DNA from 3 places in the Desulfitobacterium chlororespirans DSM 11544 genome. Region 2 is predicted to be linked to each of the others. Evidence: riboswitches for the same ligand, from Rfam matches in the RefSeq annotation. Region 2 holds a riboswitch; each other region holds the start of a gene.
The links. A riboswitch is a leader RNA that binds a small molecule or an ion and turns the genes downstream of it on or off. The one in region 2 is predicted to bind cyclic di-AMP.
Positions count from the first base shown of each region.

Region 1: another riboswitch for cyclic di-AMP. It lies ahead of ehuB (ectoine/hydroxyectoine ABC transporter substrate-binding protein EhuB); the one in region 2 lies ahead of eam (glutamate 2,3-aminomutase).
Region 3: another riboswitch for cyclic di-AMP. It lies ahead of BUA14_RS19385 (C40 family peptidase); the one in region 2 lies ahead of eam (glutamate 2,3-aminomutase).

Region 1 is NZ_FRDN01000003.1:126,569-136,482, forward strand. It holds gene BUA14_RS00585 (50S ribosomal protein L25) at 336-875, shown strand; gene ehuA (ectoine/hydroxyectoine ABC transporter ATP-binding protein EhuA) at 1,052-1,900, opposite strand; gene ehuD (ectoine/hydroxyectoine ABC transporter permease subunit EhuD) at 1,912-2,568, opposite strand; gene ehuC (ectoine/hydroxyectoine ABC transporter permease subunit EhuC) at 2,570-3,214, opposite strand; gene ehuB (ectoine/hydroxyectoine ABC transporter substrate-binding protein EhuB) at 3,228-4,112, opposite strand; cyclic di-AMP (ydaO/yuaA leader) riboswitch at 4,229-4,376, opposite strand; gene sdhB (succinate dehydrogenase iron-sulfur subunit) at 4,484-5,236, opposite strand; gene sdhA (succinate dehydrogenase flavoprotein subunit) at 5,248-6,984, opposite strand; gene BUA14_RS00620 (succinate dehydrogenase cytochrome b558 subunit) at 7,041-7,664, opposite strand; gene BUA14_RS00625 (hypothetical protein) at 8,157-8,714, opposite strand; gene BUA14_RS00630 (flavodoxin) at 8,860-9,291, opposite strand; gene BUA14_RS00635 (M56 family metallopeptidase) at 9,630-9,914, opposite strand, start outside.
Region 2 is NZ_FRDN01000005.1:337,872-347,785, forward strand. It holds gene BUA14_RS07450 (manganese catalase family protein) at 1-399, shown strand, start outside; partial or broken gene tsaA (tRNA (N6-threonylcarbamoyladenosine(37)-N6)-methyltransferase TrmO) at 703-1,317, opposite strand; gene BUA14_RS07460 (CooT family nickel-binding protein) at 1,323-1,511, opposite strand; gene BUA14_RS07465 (tautomerase family protein) at 1,777-1,992, shown strand; gene BUA14_RS07470 (DVU0298 family protein) at 2,127-3,290, shown strand; gene BUA14_RS07475 (VOC family protein) at 3,330-3,710, shown strand; gene mnmL (tRNA modification radical SAM protein MnmL/YtqA) at 3,749-4,717, shown strand; gene BUA14_RS07485 (hypothetical protein) at 4,796-4,990, opposite strand; gene eam (glutamate 2,3-aminomutase) at 5,050-6,291, opposite strand; cyclic di-AMP (ydaO/yuaA leader) riboswitch at 6,396-6,523, opposite strand; gene BUA14_RS07495 (GntR family transcriptional regulator) at 6,702-7,307, shown strand; gene BUA14_RS07500 (histidine kinase) at 7,375-8,655, shown strand; gene BUA14_RS07505 (holo-ACP synthase) at 8,676-9,032, shown strand; gene BUA14_RS07515 (bifunctional ADP-dependent NAD(P)H-hydrate dehydratase/NAD(P)H-hydrate epimerase) at 9,168-9,914, shown strand, end outside.
Region 3 is NZ_FRDN01000013.1:257-10,170, reverse strand. It holds gene BUA14_RS19410 (flavodoxin family protein) at 1-613, shown strand, start outside; gene BUA14_RS19405 (DUF1287 domain-containing protein) at 786-1,502, shown strand; gene BUA14_RS19400 (nitroreductase family protein) at 1,618-2,481, shown strand; gene BUA14_RS19395 (helix-turn-helix domain-containing protein) at 2,680-3,177, shown strand; gene BUA14_RS19390 (APC family permease) at 3,261-4,631, shown strand; gene BUA14_RS19385 (C40 family peptidase) at 4,786-6,216, opposite strand; cyclic di-AMP (ydaO/yuaA leader) riboswitch at 6,219-6,354, opposite strand; gene BUA14_RS19380 (nuclease-related domain-containing protein) at 6,547-7,464, shown strand; gene BUA14_RS19375 (secondary thiamine-phosphate synthase enzyme YjbQ) at 7,415-7,813, shown strand; gene BUA14_RS19370 (DMT family transporter) at 7,886-8,830, shown strand; gene BUA14_RS19365 (superoxide dismutase) at 8,819-9,472, opposite strand; tRNA gene BUA14_RS19360 (tRNA-Glu) at 9,795-9,870, shown strand; tRNA gene BUA14_RS19355 (tRNA-Val) at 9,876-9,914, shown strand, end outside.

The sequences.
Region 1 (9,914 bases), on a different contig from region 2:
GTTTCCGGCTAAAGGAGCATTCGGATGAAAAGACAACTTTTCTTTACCTTTTGAGTTGTAAGTGGCTTTACCCTTAAATTGCGGGGACTGCCGGGCTTTGACTTCCCCCTAGTAAAACTATAGAGTTAATAGTATTAGGGCCAATCAAGAAAATCCGGCTTCGTCCGAAGACACTGTCTTCCCACTTGTTTGCCTTAAACGTGTGATCGCGAGTGAGGCGAAGTCGCTGGTTGCCCTTATGCTTAGAAAGTATATATTTGCAAGTTTATACTTTCTGACCATGTAGCAAACGACTCTGCGGACGGCGCAGAGTACAAGAATGGAGGGTCAAACAAATGAGCGAAACTGCAATTCAGGCTGTCGAAAGGAAAGAAAAACCCAAGGAAGTCCGAAGCAAAGGTTTTGTGCCGGGGGTAATCTACGGCAAAAGTATGGACTCCATCAGTGTGAAATTCGATGAGAAGAGGCTTAACAAAGCCCTGCAGGGCCGTTCCCAAAAAGCTAAAATCTCTGTGCAGGTTGCGGGTGAAACCAAGCAGTGCTTCGTCGGAGAAATTCAAAAGGATATTACTTCGGGAAAAACCATTCATATCTCTATGCAAGTGGTGGAAGATGATCAGGTTGTGAAGATGAAAGTTCCGATTACCTTCGGCGGCAGTGAAGCACTCAGTGAAAGAAAATTGATCGTGCTGCCCTATTTTTCTGAGTTGGAGATGACGGGCCCCAGTGCCGATATTCCGGAATATGTGGCTGTCGATGTTGCAGATAAATTATTAGGAGATAAAATTACCATCGCAGACTTTGTGGTCAGCCCTTCAGTAAGCGTAGTGGATGATCCGGAAAAAATCATCGCGGCGATTACCGGCGCAAGATAGTGTCTGCTTTGTAAGCATGCAAAGACCAGGTCTATATTTGTATTGACCCCCAATCGTTAGATTTTTGGGTCTAACTTTTGGGGGTCAATACATACAATATAGACCTGGTTTTTTGATTCATCAATTTACTTTTCTCGCCGATTTACTTCCTCCAGTGATTTACCTTTCCCGGTGATTCATCTTCCCCGGAAGCGGCTTAAAAAGTTTTGCAGGCGGGGACTCTGGGGGTTATGGAAGATTTCCCGGGGCGGTCCTTCCTCGATAATGTGCCCTTCATCAAAGAAGACCACCCGGTCCGCCACATCCTTGGCAAAATCCATCTCGTGGGTGATGAGGAGCATAGCCATCTCCCCTTCCTGGGCAATCTCCTTGATGACTTCCAGCACTTCACCCACCAGCTCAGGGTCCAAAGCAGAGGTAGGTTCATCAAAGAGCATAATTTTGGGGCGCATGACCAGAGCCCTGGCGATAGCCACCCGTTGTTTCTGCCCACCGGACAGTTGGGCGGGGTAGCCATGAAGCTTATCACCCAGGCCCACTTTCTCCAGCATAGCAATGGCCTGCGCCTCAGCATCATCCTTGGTCATCCCCAGCACATGGATGGGAGCGGCTGTCACATTGCCTAAAATGGTCATATGGGGAAAAAGATTGAAATGCTGAAAGACCATACCGATCTTGTTGCGAATTTTATGAAGATGCTTTTCATTGGCTTTAACCATTTTTCCTTTGACCTTTTGCTGCCACAAAGACTCACCATCCACTTGGATGGCTCCGGAAGTAGGTTCTTCCAAGGTCATGAGCAGCCTGGCCATCGTGGTTTTTCCTGAGCCGCTGGGTCCGATTAAGGCCACTTTCTCTCCCGGCGCAATATCCAGGTCAATCCCTTTTAAGACCTGCAAGTCTCCATAAGCTTTGGCGATTTTTTCGTAGTGCACTACAGGTTGTTTTACTTTTTTCCCGGCTACGGTCTGCTTATTTTTCGTTTCATCCGGTGTAGTTTTTAATAGTTTCAATTGAGCACTCATCCTATTCCTCCTTAGCGAACGCTTTTCGTCATCCTCATTTCCAAACGGCGAATCATCACCGAGCAGGGATAACTCAACAATAAGAACAAAAGCCCTACAATCGTGAACCCCTCCAGATAACGGAAGGAGTGGGAGCCGATAATCTTGGCTGTCTGTAAAATTTCCACCAAGGTAATGGCCGAAAGAAGAGGGGTTTCTTTAAACATGGTGATCAAATAGTTACCCATCACCGGTATGACCGGCGGCACCGCTTGAGGAATGATGATCTTGGCCCATACTTGCCAGGGGCTGAAATTGAGAGCTTTCGCTGCTTCCCATTGTCCCTGGGGTATCGCTTCGATTCCCGAGCGATAGACTTCGGAGAGATAGGTGCTGTAATGAATCCCTAAACCCATAATCCCGGCAGTGAGGGGACTTAAAGACAACCCGGCTTGGGGCAGTACATAGAAAATAAAATAGAGCTGAACCAGCAAAGGTGTGCTGCGGATAAACTCCACAAAGCCTTTTGAGCTGTAAGCGACAGGCTTCAGGGAAGAGCGGCTGCCGATGGTGAGGAACATCCCTAAAAACAAGGCCAGAAAGAATCCGGCAAAAGTAGCGATCACAGTAATCTTTAGTGCTGCAAATATCTCCGGGAAGATTTTAATGGCAAAATCCCAATTCCACATCTTAGTACCTCCCTACAGTCAGCCTGTTTTCTATCCAGCGGATCCCCCGTGTTAAGGGCCAGGCAATCAGGAAGTAGATCACAAGCAGCAAGCTGTAAATTAAAGTCGTCTCCATAGTGGAAGCATTAAGCACGGAGGCCTGATAGGTCAAATCGGCCAGGGTGATTAAAGAGACCAGGGAGGTGCTTTTCAGCAGCTCAATCTGCAGATTGCCAAACCCCGGCAGCATCATGACAAAGGCCTGGGGCAGGATAATGCGCCGCATGCGCTGCCAGGGGCTGAAGTTCAAGGCAACCCCGGCTTCCGTCTGCCCTTTGGGAACAGCCAGAATAGCACTGCGCACCACCTCGGAACCATAGGCCCCGCAGTTGAAACCCAGAGTCAGGACTCCGGCGGCCAGGGGAGGCAAGCTGATGCCTAAAAGAGGCAGGGCAAAATAGATCCAAAAAAGCTGAACAAGCAGGGAGGTTCCCCGGAAGGTTTCCACATAGACTGCCGTCAGAAAGCAGATGGGCGGATATTTGGACAAGCGGCCGAACCCGGCCAGGAAAGCCAGCACCAAAGCAAGGAGGGTTGCCAGAAGAGTGATGATGAGGGTTATTTCCAACCCTTTTAACAGGGTCGGCAAGAGGTCTAAGATAGCCAAAGGTCATCACTTCCTACTTAATAATGTCTTGTACAGTTATGTCCCCCGGAAGCTCTTGCTCTGTAAAGCCGAAGGATTCAAGGATCTTGAGAAGGTCACCGGATTCTTTCAGCTTCTGCAATTCGGCATTGAAAGCCTCCCGGAAATCACTGTCTTCATGGCGGAAGGCAGTTGCCCCATAACCTCTGACACTTTCGCCGTCAATCACCGGCTGAGTGAAATCCATGACCCGCTCCAAGTTAGGGTCATTGGCCGTATCCAAAGTAGCCTGAATCGAAGGGCCGGTAGCGGTAATCACATCTGCCCGCCCGGCCTGCAGGGCTGCCAAAGCTGCCGGCATATCCGGAACGGTCACGATTCTATCTTTGGGGACACCACTGGCTACAAGGTAGTCATACTCAATGGCTCCCCCAGGTACAGCGACTTTAGCCGTCCCGTGCTTGGCGATATCTTCATAGCTATGCAGGTCGAGAGGGTTACCTTTCTTGACGGCAATGGCTTCCCCGATGCTGTATTCGGGATTGGCAAAGGATACCTGCTCGGCCCGGTCGGGGGTGATAAACATTCCGGCGGTAACCATATCAAAACGTTTGGCCTGAAGGCCGGGAATTAAAGAGGCGAATTCCGTAAGCTCCCCCTGCATTTCATTAATCCCCAGCTCTTTTAAGACGGCCCGGGCAATTTCCACAGCTTCACCGGTGAGCTCCCCGTCGGCAGTTTTATATGCATAGGGCTTTTCATTAGCAAAACCAACGGTGACGGTTCCTTTCTCCTTAGCCTTTGCCAATGTACTCATCCCGTCACCGTTGGTCTCGGAAGAGCCGCACCCTCCCAAGGCAAAGACACTAAAGGCCAGCATCCCCACCAGTAAAGTTCTGAGCATTGGTAACTTTTTCATTCAAACGTCCTCCTTTTTCTCGACTGAAATCCGCAAAAAGGCATAGAAAAAGGGCCTGAACAGGCCCAAGAAGAAGCAGCGCATAACATTAACTATTGATTTAGCATAAAAAACACTAAAACGGTTCACACGCTTACGAGGTTAGCTGCCGGGTTCGGAATGATACCTTTCCGTCATTGCCAGGAGTTTGCTCTCCCTGACAATAATTAACCCCCATGATGGTTCCCCCGTTTTCCTTTTTGGGAAATTCAGCCTTGATTGCAAACAGCTTGCAATCTGACAACTCTTATTTTGTTATAAGTTGTTACAACTTTATGTTAACATCTAAGTTGTCAGATTGCAATAAAAAATTTTCTTGCATCTTGACTTTTTTAAGTATTCAGCCATCGCTTCAAGGCAAATTTATTGACCTCTTTGTTCATATCGGCAAGACTGGTGGTCAAAGGAATCTCCTTGGGGCAGGCCCGTACGCAATTTTGGGCGTTGCCGCAGTCGGTGATCCCTCCATCACCCATAAGGGCGGATAGGCGAATATGCTTATGCATAGCCCCCGAGGGGTGGGTGTTAAAGAGGCGGGCCTGGGAAATCGCGGCCGGTCCGATGAATCGGGAACGGGAATTGACTTGGGGGCAGGATTCCATGCAGCACCCACAGGTCATGCACTTGGAAAGCTCATACGCCCATACTCGATCCACTTCAGCCATGCGGGGCCCAGGACCCAGATCGTAGGTTCCGTCGATATCAATCCAGGCGTGAACCCTCTTTAAATTCTCGAACATAATAGTTCGATCCACCATAAGATCCCGGAGGATGGGGAATTTCCGGAGAGGCTCCAGGACAATGGGCTGCTCCAATTGATCCACTAAGGCCGAGCAGGCCTGTCTGGCCTGACCGTTGATATTCATGGTGCAGGCACCACAGACTTCTTCAAGACAGTTGCATTCCCAGACCACCGGATTGGTCTTTTGGCCTTGAGCATTGACGGGATCTTTTTGAATCTCCATCAAGCAGGAAATGATATTCATCTTGGGACTATAATCCACCGCAAACTCTTCCCAAAAAACAGGTTGGTCCGGAGCATTTTGGCGACGGATTTTTAAACGGACAATCTTCTGCCCTGACATGGCTATCCCCCCTATTTCTCTACATCATAGCGCCGCGGTCTGGGCGTAATCAGTGATACATCCACCGCTTCATAGCTGAATCGCGGGCCCTCCGGTGTGTAGGTGGCAATGGTGGTCTTCAGCCAGTTCGCATCATCCCGCTCCGGATAGTCAGGCTTATAATGGGCTCCCCGGCTTTCATTGCGGTTAAGGGCCCCCAAGGTAATGACACGGGCCAGCTCCAGCATATTCCAAAGCTGCCGGATAAAAAGTGCCGTCTGATTGCTCCACTGGACATCATCAATGAGCCGGATCCTCTGCCAACGCTGCATAAGCTCCTGGATTTTCTGGTCCGTCCCGGCCAGTTTGTCATTATAGCGGATGACGGTGACATTTTGAGTCATAACATCACCCAGCTCTTGATAAATATGGTAGGGATTCTCCTCACCTTTCATGGTGAGAATACTGTTCCAGAGCTCCTCCTGAGTCTTCCGTTCACGAACAAAGGCTTCTTCCTGCCCGCTGGAGGTTGCCGATTTATTTTTCTTAATGTACTCCAGGGACTTAGGGCCGGCGATCATACCGCCATAAATAGCCGAAAGCAGGGAATTGGCTCCTAAGCGATTGGCCCCATGGTATTGATATTCACATTCCCCGGCGGCAAACAGACCGGGGATATTGGTCATTTGATCATAATCCACCCACATTCCGCCCATGGAATAGTGAACCGCCGGGAAAATCCGCATGGGAACCTTTTTGGGGTCATCCCCCACGAATTTCTCATAGATCTCAAGAATTCCCCCCAATTTGATCTGAAGTTCATGAGGATCTTTATGGGAAAGATCCAGATAAACCATGTTCTCACCGTTGACTCCCAGACCCAGATCAAAGACCACATGGTAGATGGCCCGGGTGGCAATATCCCGGGGGACCAGGTTCCCGTAGGCCGGATACATCTCCTCCAGGAAATACCAGGGCTTACCTTCTTTATAGGTCCAGACCCGCCCGCCTTCGCCACGGGCCGACTCGGACATGAGCCGCAGCTTATCTTCCCCCGGAATGGCCGTAGGATGAATCTGGATAAACTCACCATTGGCGTATTTAACCCCTTGCTGGTAGAGAGCCGAGGCCACGGAGCCTGTATTAATGGTGGAATTGGTGCTCTTGCCAAAAATCATGCCGCACCCTCCGGCAGCTACTATGACGGCGTCGCCGGGAAAGCTTTGGATCTCCATATCATAAAGGTTTTGGGCGACAATTCCCTTGCAGACTCCCTCATCAATAACAGCAGAGAGCATCTCCCATCCTTCGTATTTCCTGACTAAGCCGGCCGCTTCAAAACGGCGGACCTGCTCATCCAGGGCATAGAGAAGCTGCTGGCCTGTGGTGGCTCCGGCAAAGGCTGTACGGTGATGCTTGGTCCCGCCGAAACGCCGGAAATCCAAAAACCCTTCCGGTGTCCGGTTAAACATAACTCCCATACGATCCATGAGATGGATAACGCCCGGCGCGGCATCGCACATGGCCTTCACAGGAGGCTGGTTGGCGAGAAAATCCCCTCCATAGACCGAATCATCAAAATGCTCCCAAGGTGAATCTCCTTCCCCTTTTGTGTTGACCGCCCCGTTGATTCCTCCCTGAGCACATACGGAATGGGAGCGTTTCACCGGTACTAAGGAGAATAAATCCACCGGTGTTCCTTCCTCCGCTATCTTAATGGCAGCCATCAGACCCGCCAGTCCTCCGCCTACCACGATTACCTTACTCATCCTCTTCACCTCTCACCTTTATTCATTATGGGAATCGATCATAGGAAACTTTTCTTTTACATAAAAGCGGTCAGATCATAAAGTCCAATAGCCGTCAGGAGAACAAAGACCGCCAGGCATGCATAAGTCCAGATCTGCTGTGCCCGGGGGCCTACGGTGATTCCCCAGGTTATGGCAAAAGCCCAGAGGCCGTTGGTGAAGTGGAAAATGGCCAGGACAACCCCGATCGCATAAAAAATAAGCCCCCAGGGATTAGCAACCGCGCTTTGCATCCCGGCAAAACTGGCTTCCCCAAAGCGAAGGGCAAAAACATGAACAGCCACGAAAATCACGGTATAGATACCGGAGATCCGCTGGATAATATAAAACCAGTTCCGAGGATATTGATAACGCAGGATATTGCTTTGACCGGTGTAAACCACCCAGCTGCCATAAACAGCATGAAAAATAATCGGAACAAAGATAATGATCATCTCAATCAGAAAAATTCCCGGAACACTCTGCATGGTCTGGATGACTTTGTCGTATTGCCCCGGTCCCAAACGAGCCGAGAGATTTAAAAACAAATGAAATGTCAGGAAGATACCGATGGGCAATAGCCCTAAGAGAGAATGGACGCGTCGAATCAGGAAATGGTAAGAACCCGACTCTGCTCTCCTCAAACCTACCTCATTGCTCATGTTCTAACCTCTTTTCTTCTCAATACTTTCCTCCCAAACCCTGTCTATACCCCTTCCTTGATGGCAGGGCTATCTATAGATTAGTCCGATAATTCCTCACCTCCCTCAAGATTTTTAGGAGTTAAATTAATATCTGGTCACAATTTCGAACCATACTTACCCCTCGGCATTGGACTCCTGGGCCCTCATCACCTTATATGCTTTTATTTTTGTGGTACTTTGGCATTTGTTTTGGGCAGAGCTATTTAAATATCTGGTCATAGTTTTATCGGTCTGAATTAATCTTAATACGAAGGAAGAGGTACGTCAATCAATTATTTAAATATTCCAAATTTTTTAACAATAAATCTTGCATGGTGTTTGCGTGCGCAGAAATCAAACTTCATTAATCAAAGAATATATAGGCGACACTGTTCTTTGAAATGCAAAAAGCCCAAGGTTCACATCCCTTGGACTCAGATTTGTTGTCGGCAGCTCTGGTGAAAAACTTTGTTACTCTTGAAACTGTTCTGTGAACCGTTTTCCCGCATCCGTAAGCGTGATCACACCAAGCTCTATTTCCGCGGTATCGCCAAGAAAGCCCGGGCGCTTCTTTCCTTCCTCAACGGTATCTTTGAAATAGGCAAACAAGGCGGCATCCGTATAGGACGTATAGTCATAATCACTCAGCCTCAGCTCATAATCCAGCGAGATCAGCCCTTTTTCTTTCAGCCCTTTTAAAGCTGCACCTTTTTCTTTCACGGTTTCCATACCGTCACTGGGATCATTCATATAGACTGGGGCAAGCATCTCGAACCGGACTTCTTTTTCCGAGCTGCTGCTGAGGATGTAGCGGCTGACCGGCAGGCAGCCCCGTTGTGCCAGTTCCTGCATAAATACTGTTTCCTGAGGGTCGAGGACCGGCGGTTTGTGGGAATGACAACAGGCTGTTTCCTGCTCTGCAGTCTGGCTGCTGCAGCCGCAACCACCTGAACTGCAGCCATGGGTATGGGTATGGGTATGCCCGTGGTGTTTATGGGCGGATTTCGTTACCTGACCGTTATTATTCATAAATAAACGTTTCTCCTGTTCTTTCTGTACTCATTGTTTTCTTGTTTTATTCTTATCTTATTAAAGATTGACCTTTCTGGCAAGAAGTCCCCGGCCTATAACCAGGGACTTTCCTGTAATATCTGATGTATCTGGCGGTGCCAGGCTATGCGTCGGCCAGGGTCTTCCCCAGTTTCCGGCATTGTTCCATACCATCGTTATCCGGTTCCAACTGAAGAATCAAGCCGTCCCCCGCTAAATTGGCGCCGGCTTTCTTCATGCGCTCTTCCCAGTCCCGCATCCATTCTCCGTCACCCCAGTCATAGGAGCCGAAAAGAACCACTGGCACAGCAGACAGATTTTCTTGCTCTAATGAGCAAATGAATGGTTCCATTTCATCTTCTTCCAGAACTTCAGACCCCATGGCCGGGCAGCCCAGTGCTACTCCATCCGCGGACAGGACATCGGCGACAGACGCCTGATCGACCGGAATGATCCGGACCTCCGCTTCGGCAGCCCGGGCACCTTCAGCCACTCCTGCGGCCATTTTCTCCGTATTGCCTGATCCACTCCAATAGATGACGACAATTTTCTTCATGCTGCATGTTCCCCTCTTCTTAATATAGATAACTTGTTATTATTGATATTGATTATCAAAATCAATAATAACAAGTTATCTTTTGTCCTGTCAAGGCTAATTTATGTTTTTCAAACAAGTTTTGAGCATCAGAACTTGACAGCAGGCCCGTGTGCAATCTCCTTCATAATACTCAAACTCATGGCTAAGCCCCTGCATCCCCTGTGGTGATGCATAGCGAACCTTCATCCAAGCTAATAAAAAGAGCCGGGGTTCCCTGGAAGAACTCAGCTCTTTTCCCGACGGCAATAACTGCCTGATTATATAGTGTTTTGCCTTATTGGTACAGTTTTACTGCTTTATGAGGGAACAGCCCAGTCCTTGATGCTGTCATACCAATCCTGGCCGGTGCTGTAGAGAATATCGTCAAAGGACGCACCCTTGGCCATCATAATTTCCCGGCAGGCGGCGGCCATGATGTGACCCTCCAGTCCTCTCTGCCCACCTTGGGCAAAGAGGTCAAAGCAATACTCCAGGGTATAGCTGCCATAGTAGATCAGAGTACGATACTCAAGGGGATGGGCATCTATATAGGCCCCGGGATTGGACATATGAGCCGGGGAAGAACAGATGGTCTCGATCAG
Region 2 (9,914 bases):
CTCCAGCAAACCGATGACGCCGGCGTAAAAGATATGGTGCGATTTCTCCTCAGCCGGGAAGAAGCCCATAACTTCTCTTTCCTGCAGGCTATCGAAACCCTTAAAGGAACTGGGGTAGACGCGAATTTCAGAGATACCGAGTTTACGAAGAAGTATATGAATCTATCCACCGGTGCAGGGGATTCCCGTGGTCCATGGAATCAAGGCAATGGCATCCAATATGAAGAGAATCCCAATGAAAAGTACGGTGGGCCAGCGGGATATGGTCAGGATCGTAGCGCAGGCGGCAAGGGAGAAATGGGTCCTGGCTATGATGACAGCAGGCGTAATAATCCTCAGTACACTCAGCCCAAAGCCCCTACCCCTAATGTAGCGGGACAGGAAAAACCGGTGCACTAAACTCACACTGGACCGCGATTGGCGGGAGGTTAGCGGCTTTGAATAATGGGTATGTATTGCACTATGAAAATGCTCCCTGAGAAGAGGTAAGCCTGATTCTCCAGGGAGCATTGTTTTAGATTAATGGTTATGGTCGTGAGAGTGTTCATGGGCATGGTCATGAGAGTGCTTATGGGCATGGTCGTGGGAATGGTCATGAGAGTGTTCATGGGCATGGTCATGAGAGTGTTCATGGGCATGGTCATGAGAGTGTTCATGGGGATGGTCGTGGGAATGCTCATGGGCATGGTCATGAGAGTGTTCATGGGGATGGTCATGAGAGTGTTCATGGGGATGGTCATGAGAGTGTTCATGGTTATGGTCGTGAGAGTGTTCATGGGGATGGTCGTGAGAGTGTTCATGGGCATGGTCGTGAGAGTGTCCGTGCTCATGGTCGTGGGGAAGGCCCAGGAAATGCGCCAGGAGGTGCTCCTTGTCGGGAAGGGCATCCATCCAGCCATCATTGGCATCAGCCTTTATATCAATGGACTTAATATAGGGTTTAATATCCAATAAAGGTGTAGCATTATAGGCATCAATGCTGGAAATGAGGATCTCGTTTCCTTCAATTCCTCTAAGCTCCACCACACTTAAGCCGAGAGGGTTGGGGCGGCGGGGAGAGCGGCTGGCAAAAATCCCCACCTCCAATTCAGGTGCGATAGACGGGTTAACTTTTAAACTCTTTTCAGATACCTTGTCAAGATAAAAAAGCAGTGTAATGTAGCGATAAGATGAAAGCTCGCTCAATCCCTCGACATACTCAGGGTTAAGGGAAATCCAGAATTCCCCGGGAGCGTCCTGCACAGGTTGCTCAGGAATCGGAAGTGTTGGTATATAGGGAGTATGAATGGTCCCAATGGGTTTCAAATCAATGTTCATACATATCAACCTTTCTCAAGCACAATGCGATGATTGAGCAAATTCATATCCTTTATACTCGCTCTGATAAACTTTTGCTTGCCGTAAATATCGACGAGCTTCAGCCCTTCGTCATGAGGTTCGATAATATCCACCGCTTCCATAAATAGAACTTCTTCAACACCATCTTTCAAATAAGCATTTGCTTCACACATTGCCATTCCTCCTTATCATGAGTAACCTACCTAAACTATTTTAAAGCCCAATCCTTCCGTGCTGTATATGTTAATGCGAAAAGAGTGCTAAAAAGCCATGGAGATACCATTGTAACGGCAAGACCTCCATGGCCTTATTAATCCATTCCTTTATCATGGTTATTCTCCATTCATTAAAATTTTCCTTCTTTATTTTTACATGTTTCGGTGATAATTCGGGAAGTTTAATAGATGTATTAAGAAGCTTTTTGGAGGTGTCATTTTTATGCCAATGATTCACTTTGATGGTCCTGTACTTACTATGGATCAGAAGCGAAGTCTAATTCATGGAATATCCCAAGCAGCCTCTCAAGCAACAGGATTGCCAATGGCCTCCTTTACTGTTGTTCTCGATGAGCATGAGTACAGCAACTTTGGTATCGGGGGAGAAGTATTGGTTGAGTCTAATTTTTGGGCTAAGGTTAAAGAGATTAAGGACTAAGGATGAGTGTTTTCAATCTGACGAAGCTATAAAGCTAGCGGAAATCTCCGCTAGCTTTATTTTGCTATTGAAAAAATTCCACTTTTAGAGGATGATTAATAAATAGGTCGAGTATCGGAAAAGTGGGTGAAATGATGGAGATGATGGAAAAAATCTTACGGGAACGAAATTGGCAGGACTTGGAGAAGTTGGTTCGTGTCAGCAGTAAAAAAGCAATTCGTACCTTAGTAAACAGGATTTATATAAAGGATGGATTGGTTTTTTGGCGTGCAGTAGAAGCACTGGGGGTTGCTTCCGCTTTGGATGAGAAACAGAAGAAGGATTCTTCTGTGGAACTGGTACGCCGGTATTTTTGGTCTTTGAATGAAGAATCCGGTGGCAATGCTTGGAATGCGGCTGAGGCGATTGGCAGTATCATGGCCTCTAACCCTAAGGAGTGCGGTCACTTTAACTGGATGTTTGCTAATCTTTTGGAAGATGAAAGCTTGCAGGAAGGGGTTCTTTGGGGGGTGCTTAACCTCTCCATTAATGCTCCCGAAGTGGTGGACCCCTTAATGGAGAGGGTGTATCCTTTTCTCGAAGCCCGGGATGCCAACCAGAGAGGGCTGGCGGTCTGGATTTTTTCTTTGATGAAAGCCTGTCCCTCAGCCAATGAACGGTGGGAGATTGGGGAGGAATTGCATAAGATACTTATTCAGGATCAAGAGATGGCTGAAATCTATTTGGAAGGGGAATATTACCATTTTCCGGTCTCTGTATTATTAGGAAAAGAGATAATTGCTTTCTCTGCCAGAGAATATGAGCAAGCAGATTTCACCTGGAGTATCAGCGTGGCCAGTTCTCAGAAAGGCCTTTGCTGGGTAGGTTTAGGGACTCCGGAAAAAGAGGAAGGTGAAGTAAGAGCGTGGGCGCGGAAGCGTATGCCTGGAGCATTGGTTATTCCTCGTGCTCTGCCTAATCAAAAGGTTATGGAGCAGTTGGAAGAATATTTTTCAGGTATCCGCCAAGATTTTAATCTTCCCTTGGACCCCAGGGGAACAGATTTTCAACTTAAAGTATGGGAAGAGCTGTGCAGAATACCCTATGGGGAAACTCGCAGTTATGGCGAGATTGCTCAAAATATTGGCAACCCTAAAGGCCAAAGGGCCGTAGGTTTGGCGAATAACAAGAATCCCATAGCCATCATCATACCCTGTCATCGGGTAGTAGGTAAAAAGGGCGATTTGGTGGGATATGCCAGTGGTCTTGATCATAAAGTGCGGCTTCTCGACTGGGAAGCAGCCCATCGTCACCAATAAGGCTCTATAAGTGGCAGTTTAAATAGTGGAGGTATTGAATTGAGCGAGAAGAAATTGTTCCAAGGTTTAGCTCATATTGGGATTAAAACAATCGATATGGATCAGGCTGTTGCCTTTTATTCTGAGGTGCTTGGCTTTGAACTCATCGAGCGGATAAAACCCGGGGATGTGGAGCTTGTTTTTATGAAGCACGGGGAAACCGTTGTTGAGCTGATTGAAATCAATGACCAAAGGAAATTCGGAGATGGCGTGGTCAACCATCTGGCACTGGGAGTAAAAGATATCTTTCAGGCGGTAGCCTGGTTGAAGGATCACCATGTAGAATGTATTGATGAAGAACCTCGTGAGATGGAAGGAGGACGCTATAATTTTTTCTTTAGAGGTCCCTCAGGTGAGAAACTGGAGCTATTCCAGGGATAATCAGCAGCTCAGCCGAGGAAATGGGAGGCAATACCAAGTTGAGTTACGGTAGGGAAGAAAAATCAAACTTTAATTGGCAAAATGGGGATAAACGTTATTTCACTTTAAACCAACATTTGCGCCATGTTTTTGGTGACAAAGTGTTCAAGGTATCCCTTGATGCAGGATTTACCTGTCCTAATCGGGATGGCCGGGTTGGAACGGGAGGCTGCATTTATTGCAGCGCGAGAGGTTCCGGGGACTTTGCCGGTCAGGCGGAGCAATCGATTCATGAACAATTCTGTGAAATCAAGGAGGTCATGAACCGGAAATGGTCCAGTGCCAAATATCTGGCTTATTTTCAGGCTTATACCAATACCTATGCCCCACTGAAGCGCTTGCGGGAGGTCTATGAGCAAGCTTTGGCGGAGGAGGGAGTGGTCGGTCTGTCCATTGCCACCCGTCCGGATTGTTTACCGTTTGAGGTGCTCGATTATTTGGAAGAGCTCAATCAGCGAACTTATCTCTGGGTGGAGCTGGGCCTGCAAAGTATTCATGATCGGACCATGGAATGGGTGGGGAGAGGACATACTTATAAGGATTTTCTTCAGGGTTTGGATAAGCTCCGCCGAAGAAACATACGGGTCTGTGCCCATATGATTTATGGGCTGCCGGGGGAAACCCTTGAGGATATGTTCAGCTCAGCACAAACTTTAGCCAAACTCGATGTGCAGGGAGTTAAGCTGCATCTTTTGCATGTGTTGCAGGGTACACCTTTGGCTGATATCTATGAGCAGAGCCCTTTTCCCTTACTCACTCAGGATGAGTATATCCAGCTGATTTGCGATACACTGGAGATCCTGCCTGAACAGACGGTTATTCACCGCTTGACTGGAGATGCTCCCCGAAAGGATTTGCTAGCCCCTCTGTGGAGTCTGAAAAAATGGGAAGTCCTTAATGCCATTGACCGGGAACTGGAAAGAAGGGGAACATGGCAGGGGAAAAAGGTGCAAAATAAAAACGGCTGACACCACCCATTCAATTAACGAAGTGGAATTAGCCGTAACTAGTTTAGCAACACAAGTTTTTGGACTTTGGTTAGATTATTAACCTTTCTCGAATAGTTTGGTGTGACTTTGAACATGGGGATAGTATGGATTCGCCGGAGAGGAGTCACTCTTATCCCGTTGAGAAGGAGTTCTAAGGGCAGGCGCTAAAGAGAGATAGCGCTTTAAGCTGTCGGTATGGGTCTGGAGGATGGCTTGATAAACTGGGTCAGGGGTTAGTTTTTGTGAATTCATACCGATTCCTCCTAACATAATTATTTGGACTTATTATTTCACCTTAGGTGGAAATTAGTTTAATGATTAGGATAATGCACAACTTTACCTTCCCAGGTTCTTATGACTGCTTCTTCATCGTTTAGGGAAATAAGGTATTGTGGTAAGATGGGGGTTTTGCCACCGCCTCCCGGGGCATTAATAATATAGGTCGGAATGGCCAAACCGGAGGTGTAGCCGCGTAAGCTTTCCATAATTCTTAACCCGTCCTGAATACGGGGAATAAAGTGGCTCGTGCCTTTAACATTTTTGGCGTGGAAAATATAGTAGGGGCGAACGCGAATTTTAAGAAGTTCTTGGTTAAGGCGTTTCATAATCTCTGGTTGGTCATTGATTCCTTTGAGAAGAACTGCTTGGTTGCCCAAGATGACTCCCGCTTTAATTAAGCGATCAGCAGCTTTTTTGGTTTCCTCAGTCACCTCTTGGGGATGATTGAATTGAGTATTGATATAAAGGGGTGGATATTTTTCAAGAATAGCGCAGAGCTCATCGGTAATGCGCATGGGCAGAGTGACGGGAACCCGGGTGCCGATACGTTTGATCTCCACATGCTTAATTTCATGCAATTCCCCCAATAACCAGTCCAGCATTTGATCGCTGAGAAGGAGGGCATCGCCGCCGGTGACCAGCACATCCCGAATCTCTGGATTGGAGCGTATATAATCCAAGGCGGCCTCCAGGTTAGCACGAGTTTCATGGAGGTCAATTTCACCGATATTCCGTCGGCGTTGGCAGTGCCTGCAATACATAGCACATAAATTGGTTACATTAATAATGAGGCGATCCGGGTAACGACGTGTGATGCAAGGCGCAGGGGATGTATACTCTTCTCCCATGGGATCTACTTCTCCGGAATCGTCGAGGATTTCTTCCACAGAAGGGAGACTTTGCAGACGGATGGGATCCCGAGGATCATCTTTATTGATCAGGCTTAAATAATAGGGTGAAACAGCCCAACGATAGACCTTGCCTACTTCGTTGATTTCATGTCTTTGCTTTGGGGTTAGGGGAAGCAGGGTGCTCAAGTTCTCAGCATCCTGAATGCGGTTTTTAAGCTGCCACTTCCAATCCTGCCAATCCTCCAGGTCGGCATCCAACTGATCCAATATAAAGTCTCGGTTTTCATTAAATTCTTCGCTCAAGGCAAGGCCGCAGGGAATCGTTTCTTTGCGCTTGTTGTAGGATTGAACTTTTTGTTTTAATTCCAAAGCCCTTGCTTGTGAAGCCTGTCTTGGGTTAGGGGGGAGAAATTCTACTGCCATAATGATTGCCCTCCTCTATTTGCAGATATAAAATAAGTCTTCAGAATCAAAAAAGAACCTCTCGGTTCCCAAGAAAAAGCATATTACATAATCAGGTGTTTACGCCTCATGTGCTTCAATGCTTACGAGGTTAGCTGACGGGTTCGAGCTGAAACATGCTCTACGTTTAAAACGATTCACCCCTGAATTGGTTCCCCCGTTTTCCCCTTGGGAAATTAAGCCCATATTAAGTTGCATAACTAACAACTTAATAGTATCATATGGGTTGGTGGCAGTCAATTGTATATTTTGTACATATGTTTATTTTGTATATAGGTTATCTTAGTAAAATTTATTGTGTAAGAATTTGTAGCTTATTTTAGTAGCAGAATTAAAGGTTAATGATAAGATGAATCAAGGAGAGGAATCCGATGGAATATAATGCACGTTATCAGGAAATTGCGATAGATATTGCTCATTCTATCGTTATGGGAGAATACCGGGAAGGGGAAAAAATTCATGGACGCTCTACTTTAGCGGGGCGTTATAATGTATCTCCGGAGACTATCCGGCGCTCCATTGCTATCCTCCAAACGATGGGCGTAGTCATGGTAAGCCAAGGGGTAGGGATTACGGTAGTCTCCAAAAGCATGGCGGAAAAATTTATGAGGGGTTTTGACCAGAAAGCAGAAATTCAGGTCTATTTTGATGAACTGAAAAAACTTATGGAACAAAGACGTGAGATCGATCAGAAGATCGATGCCCATCTCACCAAAATCGTGAACTATACAGATCGTTTGGCCAGCCGTTGGATGGATGTGGCCGAAATTGAAATCGCCAAAGGCTCCAGCGCCAAGGGCAAAACTTTAAGTGATTTAAAATTGAGGGAGAAGACAGGTTTAACGGTTGTGGCTGTGGTCAGAGGGGGAATCGAGCAATTTTCTCCGGGAGCGGAGTTTATCCTGGACGACGGAGATATCCTGCTGGCGGTAGGCTCTGAACAAGGTAAAGAAAAACTTCAGGAAATCCTTCGCTAGAATACAGGAAGTGGATAGCCATCTGTCGAAATTCTCTATGAATTCTAGAGGACATGAGGGATGATGGATGATCTTTGAAAGCATAGTCATACTCGGCGTGGAGTTGATGCTGGTCTTAGTAACAGGCCAGATGAATCTGTTAATTTTATTTTTAATCGGTAATACATTTTTTCTTTTATATCACTTAAATCTGGAATATAAAAAAGCTGCCCGGCAGGCCACAGAGCGAAACGCGGAACTCAGCTTTAAAATAGCCAACCAGACCCTTCCTTACTTGCGCCGGGGGCTTAATGAACAAAACGCAGAGTACATCGCTAAAATCATTCAAGAGATTGGCCAAGTGGCGGCTGTTTCGATCACAGATTGTGAAAAGCAGCTGGCCTATTTGGGTGTGGGATGCGATCAGCATCATCCGGGAGATAAGATTCTTACCCGGGCAACCCGGGATGTGATCCAATCCGGGGTTTATAAGATAGTGCGAACGCAAAAAGAGCTGAATTGCCCCAGACAAAACGTCTGCGATTGTCCACTGGCAGCGGCTGTCATCGTACCTCTGAAGTGTCAGGGGGAAGTAGTGGGAACCATGAAGCTGTATGAAACTAAGGATGGGCAGCTCTCATCGGATCTTATTCGCTTAGCTCTTGGGATGGCTGATCTCCTGGGGATTCAGATTGAATTAGCAGAGCTTGATCACCAGGCGAAACTGGCTGCGGAAGCACAACTGAATGCCTTGCAAGCTCAAATCAATCCCCATTTCTTTTTCAATGTTCTCAATACTATTATTGCCACCAGCCGTACCAGCCCCAATCGTTCACGACGATTGCTGATTCATCTTGCGGAATTTTTCCGCAAGGCCCTCAAATCCCACGGAAGCTTGATTACTTTGCGAGAGGAAATGAGCTTTGTCAAGACCTACTTAATTCTCGAAAAAGCTCGCTTTGGGCGTAAGCTTCATTTTAAAGGAGAGATTCCCGAAGAGCTCATGGATGCTTTGGTCCCGCGTTTAAGCGTTCAGCCCCTGGTGGAAAACGCCGTTAAACATGGGATTACGGAGAAAATCGGCAATGGAGTCGTCTCCGTGAAAGTGGAGCAAAAAGGTCAGGAGCTGTATATTATTGTGGGGGATGATGGCGTGGGAATACAGCCGGAACGTCTCCAGGAAGTGTTAAAACCCGGTGTTGGTTCAGGTAATGGAGTGGGCATGGCTAATGTCCATGAACGTTTAATTGGTCATTATGGTGAGGAGTATGGTTTGCAGATTGAGAGTCAACCTAATATCGGCACGACTGTAACCATGCATTTGCCCTTAACCACGATGGAAGATGAGGATATGTTGGAAAGGGCGTAAGGATTTTTAGGAGGTTTATAATGATCCCAGGAGTGGATATTGTCGAAATTCAGCGCTTTGCTAAAGCTTGTGAGCGAACACCTAAGCTTCGGGAGCGTTTGTTTACGGAACGTGAAATTGAGAATTTACAGCATAAAGCGATATCCAGCTGGGCGGCGCGTTTTGCGGGTAAAGAAGCGGTCCTTAAAGCTTTAGGGACAGGACTAAGAGGTCTTTCCTGGCATGATATTGAGATCCTCAGCAATGATTTAGGGGAACCTGCTGTATTCCTTACGGAAAAGGCTGAGATAGTATTGCATAGACGGGGAGGATCCCAGATCCGCATAAGCCTTTCCCACGAGAAAGAGTACGCTGTAGGAATGGCCATACTTTTTTAGCACTGTCAGAAAATATAAGCTTGCGCTATATACTTTCTAAGCATAAGTGCAACCAGCGACTTTGCCTCATTTAAGAGCATGCGTTTAAAGCACGGCGAAGCCGGGTTTTCTATAAAGTTAGGTGGGGGTGGAGCGATGAGAGTGGTCAGTGCCCAACAAATGCGCGAACTGGAAGAACGGGCGATTCGGGATTTTGGTATACCCAGTTTATTGCTCATGGAAAATGCAGCTTTGGCAGTGATTCAAGAAGTCCGTCAAATGCTTGAAGACCGGCATATTCAACTGTCGGCGGGAAGAGCTACGGTCTTTGTAGGCAAAGGCAATAATGGCGGGGATGGCTTAGCCGTTGCCCGGCATCTCTTGATCTTAGGGATGGATATAACCGTCTATTCTTTCGCCAGGGCTGAAGAATTCAAAGGTGATGCAGCCCTCAATTATCGGCTGTACCAAAATACCGGGGGTAAGCTCTTCACTATTGAGGGAGAAAAACAGCGCAGACTGGTAAGAATATCTCTTGCCCAGGCTGATGTGATCATAGATGCTATTTATGGGACGGGTTTTCGCGGTGCTTTGCCCAGTTTAATTGAGGAGTATGTGGAAGAAATCAACCGTGCTCAGGCACCTGTTATCGCCGTAGATATTCCCAGTGGCGTGGAAGCAGATACGGGAAAAGTCTACCGTAAAGCGATCATGGCTAATGCCACGGTCACCTTTGGTCTGCCCAAACTCGGTCATTTTTTAGGGATAGGACCCGAATATGCAGGTCGGGTCAGCGTGGATCCTATTTCCATTCCGGAACGCTTCCTGGATGATGAAAAGCTGACTACATCTATATTGACTGAGGATGTGCGTCAATATTTACCTATCCGCAGTCTGCAGGGA
Region 3 (9,914 bases), on a different contig from region 2:
CGGAAGTCCTCACAAAGATGGGTGCACCTTTACCGCTTTGGAAGAGGTGGCTAAGGCACTGAATGAAGAGGGCATTGATACTGAATTTTTTCACCTGGGGACAAAACCTCTCAACGGCTGTATTGCCTGCGGACACTGTCGAAAACATCAACGCTGTGTTTTTTCCGACTCTGTCAATGAATTCCTGGACCTTGCCCAGACAGCTGATGGTTTTGTGTTTGGCTCCCCGGTCCATTACGCAGCGGCTGGGGGCGCGATCACTTCCTTTTTGGACCGGGTTTTCTACACTGATTCCGGCTCGGGGCAACAAGCCTTTTACTTAAAGCCTGCCGCCGCGGTGGTCTCCGCCCGCAGAGCAGGAACGACAGCAAGCCTGGACCAGCTCAATAAGTACTTTGCGATCAAGGAGATGCCGATTATCTCATCGAAGTATTGGAACATGGTTCACGGCAATACACCGGAGGAGGTCAGAAAGGATGAGGAAGGTTTGCAGGTTATGCGAACCTTGGGCAGAAATATGGCCTGGTTTCTAAAGTGTAAAGAAGCCGGGCTCAGAGCCGGCATACCATTTCCCTCTCAGGAAGAGGGGCTGAGAACTAATTTTATCCGCTAGCATTCTTCCTGCATCTAATTATGGAATGATATTGACAGAAAGCATATGGTCATTGGGCCATATGCTTTCTGTATAAAAAAGGATCTGAAAGGGAAGATGTAGAAATTTTTAAGAGATGAACCAAAAGGCAAGGATTGAGGATAATGCTTGGTTAGCCATAGGGGGAGCAGATATGTATCAATGCTTAAGGGGAGGTAAACTCCCCAAGAAGTCCGGTTATCGGAGCGCCTTAATTGTCGGTGCACTGTTGCTCTCATGCACAGGCTGCAGCAAGGACTCCGCCCCGGAAATAAGGCGTCTTGAACCCATACTTTATTTGCAGGTACCTACCATTGAGTGCCCTGTGGACAAGGATCAGGATGGCATCAGTGATCTGGAGGATATCGTGGCCGGGGGTAAAGAAGAAGTGCGGAAGAGGCCCCGTTATCGGGATGCTTATTATGCAGGAGGGTATCCTCCGGAGAATGAAGGGGTATGTACAGATGTCATTTGGAGAGCACTTCTCCATGCGGGATATGATCTTAAAGCCATGATCGATGAAGATATCCGCCAGAATACCGCTCTCTATCCAAGGGTTGACGAGGGGCGGGACGCCAATATAGATTTTCGCCGCGTGCAAAATCTAAGGGTCTTTTTCCAACGGCACGGTCAGGAGTTGACCACAGAAGTCATTCCCAATGATGTGGATAACTTAGCTCAGTGGCAGCCTGGAGATATTGTCACCTTTGCACTGCCCCATGAACACATAGCCATTATCTCTGATCGCCGCCGGCCTGATGGCGTTCCCTTTATCCTTCATAATGGGGGGCCCGTGGCTTCTGAAGAGGATCGTTTGCTCTCCTGGCCCAGTCCGATTACGGGCCACTACCGGTTTCCTAAATTTGAATGAATTTTTTTGGAGAAGCCGGCTGAATTTGCATTTTAACTCTAAATACATTTTAATGGTAGATGTATAGTAGATATAGTAGATAAAATAACGGAAAAGATATAGTGGAGGTTTTGATATGCCGGCAGAAGAAGTTCATCTATCCATGATCCAACAAATGAAGAAACGGATTTCCGTGAGAACGTATAAAGAAGAATTTCTGCACCCTGAGTTGAAAGAAAAGATTAACTTGGCTTTTAAGGATAATCAGGGACCCTTTGGCGGAGCAGTCAGATTTGAGCTCGTTGCAAGAGGGCTCGCCCAAAAAGAGGCTAATATAAAGCTCGGAACCTATGGCGTCATCAAAGGTGCTTCTTCCTATATTGTGGCGGCCATTCCAGAAGGAAAGCGGGATTTGGAAGACTTCGGGTATGTTCTCGAAAAACTGATCCTGTATGCTACTTCTTTAGGTCTTGGCACCTGTTGGTTAGGGGGAACGTATACAAAAAATGAATTCAGCAAGGCCATCGGGTTGCAGGCCGGGGAGATTATGCCTTGTATAACACCTATCGGCTATCCCCATCAGAAACGCAGTTTGCTGGAATCCGCCATGAGGTTAGCCGCGGGTTCCAAGAATCGCAAACCATGGCAGGAACTCTTCTTTAACCAGGATTTTAGGCGGCCCCTGACGGAGGCGGAGGCGGATAAATATGCTACACCATTGGAGATGGTCCGGCTTGCCCCATCGGCTTCCAACAAACAGCCCTGGCGAATTATTATGGCTCAGGGGAGGGTTCACTTCTATCTGCAGAGAACAAAAGATTATGGTAAAGGGCTGGGCTTTGATATTCAGAGAGTGGATATGGGCATCGCCATGTGCCATTTTGAGTTGGCGGCCAGGGAATTGGGACTGCCGGGTCAATGGCAGATCATCGAGTCCAAAACAGACGCAGCTGAAAGCACTATTCCGCCGGGCACACACTATATCGTAAGCTGGGTCTAGGGCTCCATAACACCTAATCTCATCCGACCGGTATTCCTCATTCCTCCATGAAATCCGGATGGAGAGCACCTTATTGAAGGCAATGGCAATAAGGTGTTTTCTTTTATCTATAAAATTTTCTCTTGATTAATATCGTTACTGATAATATTATAGTAAATGAGATAATTATCGAGAACAATATTAAAGCGAGGTGTTTTGATGGCTAGCAACTCTTTAAATAGTTTACTGAATCCCGTAAGAATGGATATCCTGCAGCTGTTTTTAGAGAATGAGACGGAAACGGTGAAGCGGATCGCTGAGGAGCTGCCCGGCCTTCCTCCGGCCAGCCTTTACCGCCATGTTAATAAGCTGGCCGAGGATGAAATCATCGAAGTTTGTGCAGAATATAAAATCCGGGGGACAGTGGAAAAGGTTTATCGTCTGAAAAACGATCCCTCGCTGCATTTCTACGCTTTTGCTATGACTTTGTTAAGGGATTTCGATAAGTATTTAGAGAATAAGGATTATGACCTCATTCAGGATCGAATTGATTTTCAAAGTTATGCCCTTTATCTCAGCGATCAGGAGTGTGATGAATTAGTGCAGACCCTCCGGGAAACACTTCATAAAGCGGCGGACACTAAAGACGGCGGGGGAGAGCGCCGATTAAGAAAACTTTCTTTTGCCGTTATGCCGGGAGATGAGACGAAAAAGTAAAAAATAGTCGCGCCTGTTATTGAATTGTGGCAATATTTTTGCTAAAGTTGTGGCTGTGACATCATTATGGAGGAGTGCTGCTTATGGATTATGAGCTACAGAAAAAGTATGGTTTATTCACCGCGATTGCCATGGTTATCGGAATTGTTATCGGAAGCGGCGTGTTTTTTAAAGCGGAGAAAATCTTGCTGGCTACCGGCGGGGATCTGCCCCTGGGTATTTTGGCCTGGGTGATCGGCGGCATGATCATGATTGTCTGTGCCTATGTATTTGCTACTATGGCGACACGTTATGAAAAGGTCAATGGGGTCGTGGATTACGCTGAAGCCACCATGGGCCGGGGCTATGCCTATATTTTGGGCTGGTTTATGACCACAATTTATTATCCGGCCATTACCTCCGTATTGGCCTGGGTCTCAGCCCGCTATACCTGCGTTCTCCTGGGGTGGGATATCGTAGGTGCGGAAGCGATGGCTATTGCAGGCTTCTACTTGGTGGGAAGCTATGCTCTCAATGCTTTGTCCCCGAAATTGGCGGGAAAATTCCAGGTTTCCACCACGATTATTAAGTTGATCCCCCTGATTTTAATGGCTGTCCTGGGGACCGTTACCGGGTTAAGCAACGGTGTTTTGATTAAGAACTTTACCAGTGGCGTTATCGCTGATGTATCAACCGCCAATCCTTTGTTTACCGCTGTGGTGGCCACTGCTTTTGCTTATGAAGGCTGGATCATTGCCACCAGTATTAATGCGGAATTAAGAGATGCCAAAAAGAATCTTCCTCGTGCCTTAACCTTTGGCACGATGTTTGTCGCTCTAATTTATATTTTATACTACACCGGGCTTGCCGGTGCCGTGGAAAACAGCGTGATCATGGAAGGGGGAGAAACCGGAGCCAAGATTGCCTTTTCTACAGTCTTCTCTAATCTTGGCGGGTCCGTACTCTTTGTGTTTGTGGTCATCTCCTGCTTAGGAACCCTTAATGGATTAATGCTGGGATGTACCCGGGGATTTTACTCCCTGGCCGCCAGAAATCTTGGTCCTCAGCCCCATATCTATAAGAATATTGATGCCAACACCAATATGCCGACCAACTCCGCCATCATGGGACTGTTATTTACGGCAGGGTGGCTGCTCTATTTCTTTGGCGCAAACTTGGTACCCATTCATGGCTCGGCTCCCTGGTTTGGCCCCTTTAGCTTTGACAGCTCGGAGCTCCCCATTGTCACACTGTACGCTATGTATATCCCCATCTTTATGATGATGATGAAAAAGGAGCAATCCTTAAGCGCCTTTAAACGGTTTATTATGCCTACTCTGGCGATCTGTGCCTGCGTCTTTATGGTCATCGCTGCTGTTTATGCTCACCGCTGGGCGGTTCTCTACTATCTAATCCTTTTTATAGTGGTTATGGCAGTGGGCGGAATGTTCTATTTTACTAAAAAGCCTCACTAGAGATATTTTTCAGGAGATCACACCTTCTTTAAATCACGGGAAGGTGTTTTTTTCTGTGGTGCTGCCTGAGGGGCCGGAGAGCCCTATTAATTAAGCCAGGAGCTTGTCCTCTCGGAACAGCCCCTGGCTTTAAGAAATCTTAATGGTCAGGCAACTAGTAACGGCGTGCTCCCAAATAGCGGGGGCCATAAAAGCTGTCGCTTACTCCGGAAACCTTAACCCCACTTCCGGGATTGGAGGCGTGAACAAACTTGCCGTTACCGATGTAGATACCTACATGAGAGGCTCCGGAAGCATAGGTGCTGAAGAAGACCAGATCTCCCGCTTGTAAATTATCTTTGCTCACAGATGAACCTGAATTGAATTGATCATAGGAGGTTCGGGGAAGGGAGATCCCGGACCCGGAATAGATGTACTTGGTAAAGCCGGAGCAATCAAAACCACTGGTACTGGTACCTCCGAAAACATATTTCGCACCTTGAAAGCTGAGAGCCCGATCGACAAGGGAAGAACCGTTGGCACTGCCCCGCGAGGTGGCAGAGGCTACATTGACTGTTTGCTTGCTGGGACCTTTAGAGACGACTTCATCAACGGGTTTCTCGACAATCTTCTCATCGAGAACTTTTTTGGCTACCTCGACACCGTTTCTCTGCTCATAAGAATAGGTTACAATTTTGGAACCGTTACTGCCTTTAGTGACAACTTTAGTTTGGCCCGGGTTAAGTTTATAATCAGTTTTAGTGACTACGTCATAAGGAATGATCTCCTGTCCGGAATATGTACCTTGGCTTACGACAGTCAGATAAGGTTCAACAGTGACAAGTTTGAGCACATCTCCCGGTTTGATCACAGTGTCTTCAGTTGCCCCGGAATTCCCGGCCAAAACTTCGGCGGTCAACATATTATTTTTGCGGGCGATCAACCACCAGGAGTCTTTTTCCTCTACAGTATATTCTTTTGTGGTAACCTGGCCTTCGATGAGCTGTTCATAAGCCAGCTCCAGGGAGGTCATTTGGCTGGGCTGAATGGAAACCTTTTCAATGGTTACTTCTTCTAAGAAGCTGACGGAAGTGATCTTGTTTTCATCGCTGGATTTGGAATAGTACTCTTCGTATTCTTTAAGTAATTTGTCCGCGTCTTCTTTACTGGGTAAATAAGCTATGGGGGTTCCATTGGCCAGAACTTTGTAGCCTTCCAGATAATAGCTCAAAGAGTCGGCTAAGTTTTCTTCCTTGATTTCAGACTCTTTATAAGCGCTGTTTTTGATGCGGACACTTTCATAGTTGATCTGGTCCCGTGTCTTGGCAACGACACCATAGGGCTCCCCTTTTTCCTGGAGGTATGTATCCACAAGGGTTTGTCCGCTAAGGGAGTTTTCCACATAGCCCACTTGCTGGCCGTTGATCATCACAGCCGCCGCAGTGGTCGTCGTTAGAAAATAAAATCCTAAGCTGCCGGTCAGGACAAGGGTAACTGTCAAAGAACCAAGAACACGAGGCGATTTCCAAGAAATGTTTTTTGCAATTTTTTGAACTTGATCGGACGCAGAAGTCTTGAATTGAGACAAGCTTTCCTTAAAATGCATGCTCAGACACCTTTCTTAGCCTACGGGGTTAGTTGACGGATTCGGGCGAAAGTGTAAGCCCTACGCACAGGAAGTGCGATTCACCCCAGAAATTTAGTCCCCCGCTCTAGGATACCCCAGATTAGGCTTTTATTATAAATGCACGTATTTTTATTCTGATTCGACATCAAGTTCTAAAGTTCCTTCATTAATACTTTATGAAATACGTGGAAATTCATTACATATTTTGGGGTGAAAGGATTCAGAAGTTAGTTATTCACCTTGGAATATGGTAAAATAGTGGCATGCTGTAAGCCAATAATGGAGCAATTGATGACTAGGGGGATAGCTTTGTTCTTTTGGAATCGAAAAAAAGCAACAAAAAAAATATCTCCTGAACCGGAAGCGGCTCAGGAGGTTTGGCAAAGGAAGAAATATAGAACCAATTATTATACTTATAACTGGGCAAAGGAAAGAGGCTCCTTGCGGAGCAAGAAACAACGCAAACATGAAATAGGGGAATATAAGCTTGAAGTGGGGCTTGCCCACTTACCAAGATGCTTTCGCCGGCTGAGCAATCTCCTGTTAGGAACCAAGGGCCGCTTCCACCAGATTGATCATGTTCTGATCTCTCCTTATGGAATTTTTCTTTTAGAAGCCAATAATTTATCGGGACTGATCGTAGGGGAAGAAAAGGAACCCAAGTGGTATCAGGCGATTACCTGGAGGGTGAAGACCTTCCCCAATCCGATCATGGAGAACCAGGTCCGGGTTCAGGTGCTGCAGGAGCTGGCGGGGCTTGATAAAACTATTCCCGTGTTTTCCTATGTGACCTTTAACCGGAGTTGCAATCTGAAAGTTTTTTCGGGTGTGGTCTTTTATGATATAGATCTGCCGGCTTCAATCCTGCAACTGGCCCAGAATCAGCCTGCGGTGCTCAGTGATGAGGAGATCCTTGAGATTGTGGAGAGGATAGAAAAAATCAATCTGACCGATCTGGGCCTGCGCAATGAGTATGCGGCCCGTCAGCGCCGGGAAAGAATGCAGTACAGACCCAAGTATGGAGATATTCGCTGCAGTATTTGTCAAAAGGCTGTTAACGAGCGCATGGCCCGCTATTGTTTAAACCGGTCTGAAAAATTCGCCTGGAAAATCTATTGCGAAAAGCATCAACGGGAAATGACCCGGGTGGTGAGACGGGAAGGGGGGAGAGAAGAACATGGTCCATACCCTGAACCTACAGACTCAAAAAAGGAATCAATGGATTGATATTACTTCTTTAATAGAAGGTTTTTTGCAAAATTTCCAGTTCAAGGATGGGGTGGCAGTGATTTATTGCCCTCATACCACGGCGGGAATCACGATTAATGAGAATGCCGATCCCGATGTTTGCCGTGATCTTCTGAGGCGGCTGGATGAGCTCTGCCCTTGGGATATGGCTCAGGATAGGCATGGGGAAGGGAATTCGGCAGCCCATTTGAAGGCCAGCCTTATAGGGAGCTCTCAGACCGTCATCGTTAAGGATGGCCGGCTGCTTTTAGGCCGCTGGCAAGGGATTTATTTTTGTGAATTTGATGGTCCCCGCTCCCGGCAGTGTTTTGTGAAGTTTATAGGTTGAACGAGCCGGATTATTAAAAAGTGAAGGGCAAAGGCAAGTACCCGATTGGAAGCAAGTACTTGAAAGAGAATAATGAATGAACTTATAGTTGAAAAGCGTGAAGAAAAGGCTCAAGGTATCAGGACAAAAGCTGTCAGAGGGACGATACTGACGCTTATCGGCGGGATTAGCTGGGGTTTTTCCGGTGCCTGCGGACAATACCTTTTTTCGGTGAAGGGCATCGACCCTCATTGGGTTACCGTAGTACGGATGCTTACGGCGGGACTGCTCTTATTTTGTTTGGTTTTATTTAAATACAGGGAGCAAATGGTCGGGTTGTTCAGCAATAAAAAGGACCGCTGGACCCTCATTGTTTTTAGTATATTTGGGCTGATCGCCTGTCAATATACCTATTTATTGGCCATATCTCACAGCAATGCGGGAACGGCAACGGTGCTGCAGTACTTGGGACCCTTATTGATTATGATTTTCGTTTGCGGAATGGACAGGCGGCTGCCCACGAAGACAGAAGGGGTGGCGATTGTTTTAGCTGTAACCGGCACCTTTTTATTGGCCACCCATGGCAATGTCAGCAACCTGGTCATATCGACCCAAGGCCTTTTCTGGGGCCTGATGGCCGCTTTGGGATTGATGCTGTACACCATAATTCCAGGGAAAATTATTAACAGATGGGGGAGCATCGTCGTTACGGGCTGTGGTATGTTGATGGGCGGGTCGATTTTGCTTGTGTTTATCCGGCCCTGGCAGATTCCCGTCTCCCTGGATTGGCAGGTGTTTTGGGGGATGCTGGCGATCATTGTGATCGGAACGGTGGTGTCCTTTACCCTGTATTTGCAGGGGGTCAGTGATATCGGGCCGGTAAAGGCCAGCATGATCGCCAGCGTAGAGCCCGTGTCAGCCGCTTTGTTCTCCGCTTTTTGGTTGGGCACAGCCTTTGTCTGGATCGATATGGTCGGATTTGCTTTGATCATCACCACAGTGATTCTGTTGACAAGGCAAGGGAGTTCAAGGGATTAAAGCCATAGGGAACAGCAATTGCATGGCATGCTCAAGACGTCTTTCCACCCCATACCAATTGACGATATGCCACCAGTTGTTGACATAGTCGCTGCGCCGGTTTTGATAATCAAGATAATAAGCATGTTCCCAGGAGTCGATGACCAGGATGGGGATTCCGCCGGCCTGGTATAGGTTTTGATGCTTCTCGATGGTAAGTATCTCTAACCTGCACCAGGCCGGTTGCCATACAAGCAACGCCCAGCCGGAGGCTTCCACTTGATTGGCGGCGGAAGTGAATTGTTCCTTAAAGCTATGAAAACTCCCAAAGTAATTGACCATATGGGTGAGGGTATGGGGGCCGGGGGTACCCTGGCCCATTCCTGAGGGGGCCATGGAGGTCCAATACAGGCTATGGAGAATGTGTCCTGAGCCATGAAAAGCTAATTCCCGTTCCCAGTGCTTTACCAAAGAGAAATCCTGCCGCTGCCGGGCATCGACTAAAGCCAGCTCGGCTTTGTTTAATCCTTCGACATAACTTTTGTGATGCTGGTTGTAATGTAAATTCAGGACATGAGCACTAATCACCGGCTCTAAGGCGTTATAAGCATAGGGAAGCCCTGGCAATTGGTGCTGGCCGGGTGGTACGCTTAAAAATTGCATCCCAATAATTCCTCCCATCAGATAGACTATGAGTGTCTTGAGATAGAATACGCATACCTTAAGTAGTTGTGACTGGTCAGGTTATTCTCAAAGTGAAACCTTTTGAGTTAACCTTCTCTGGGCAAAGGTTCTGGAACAAAATGGATCGGAGGCTTGGTATTTTCCTGACAAAGTGCGGTATAACTAACTAGAAACAGGGATATATAACCAGATATTGTGGGAATTTAAGCGCATAGTTCTCCTAAAATATGCCTATTCTACTAAATAGAAAAAAGTATTTGACAAGTAAAGCTAGTCCATGTAATATAGTTATTGCGCTAGCGGCCCATTGGTCAAGCGGCCTAAGACACCGCCCTTTCACGGCGGTAACACGGGTTCGAATCCCGTATGGGTCACCAAATTCGGGCGATTAGCTCAGCTGGGAGAGCGCCTGCCTTACAAG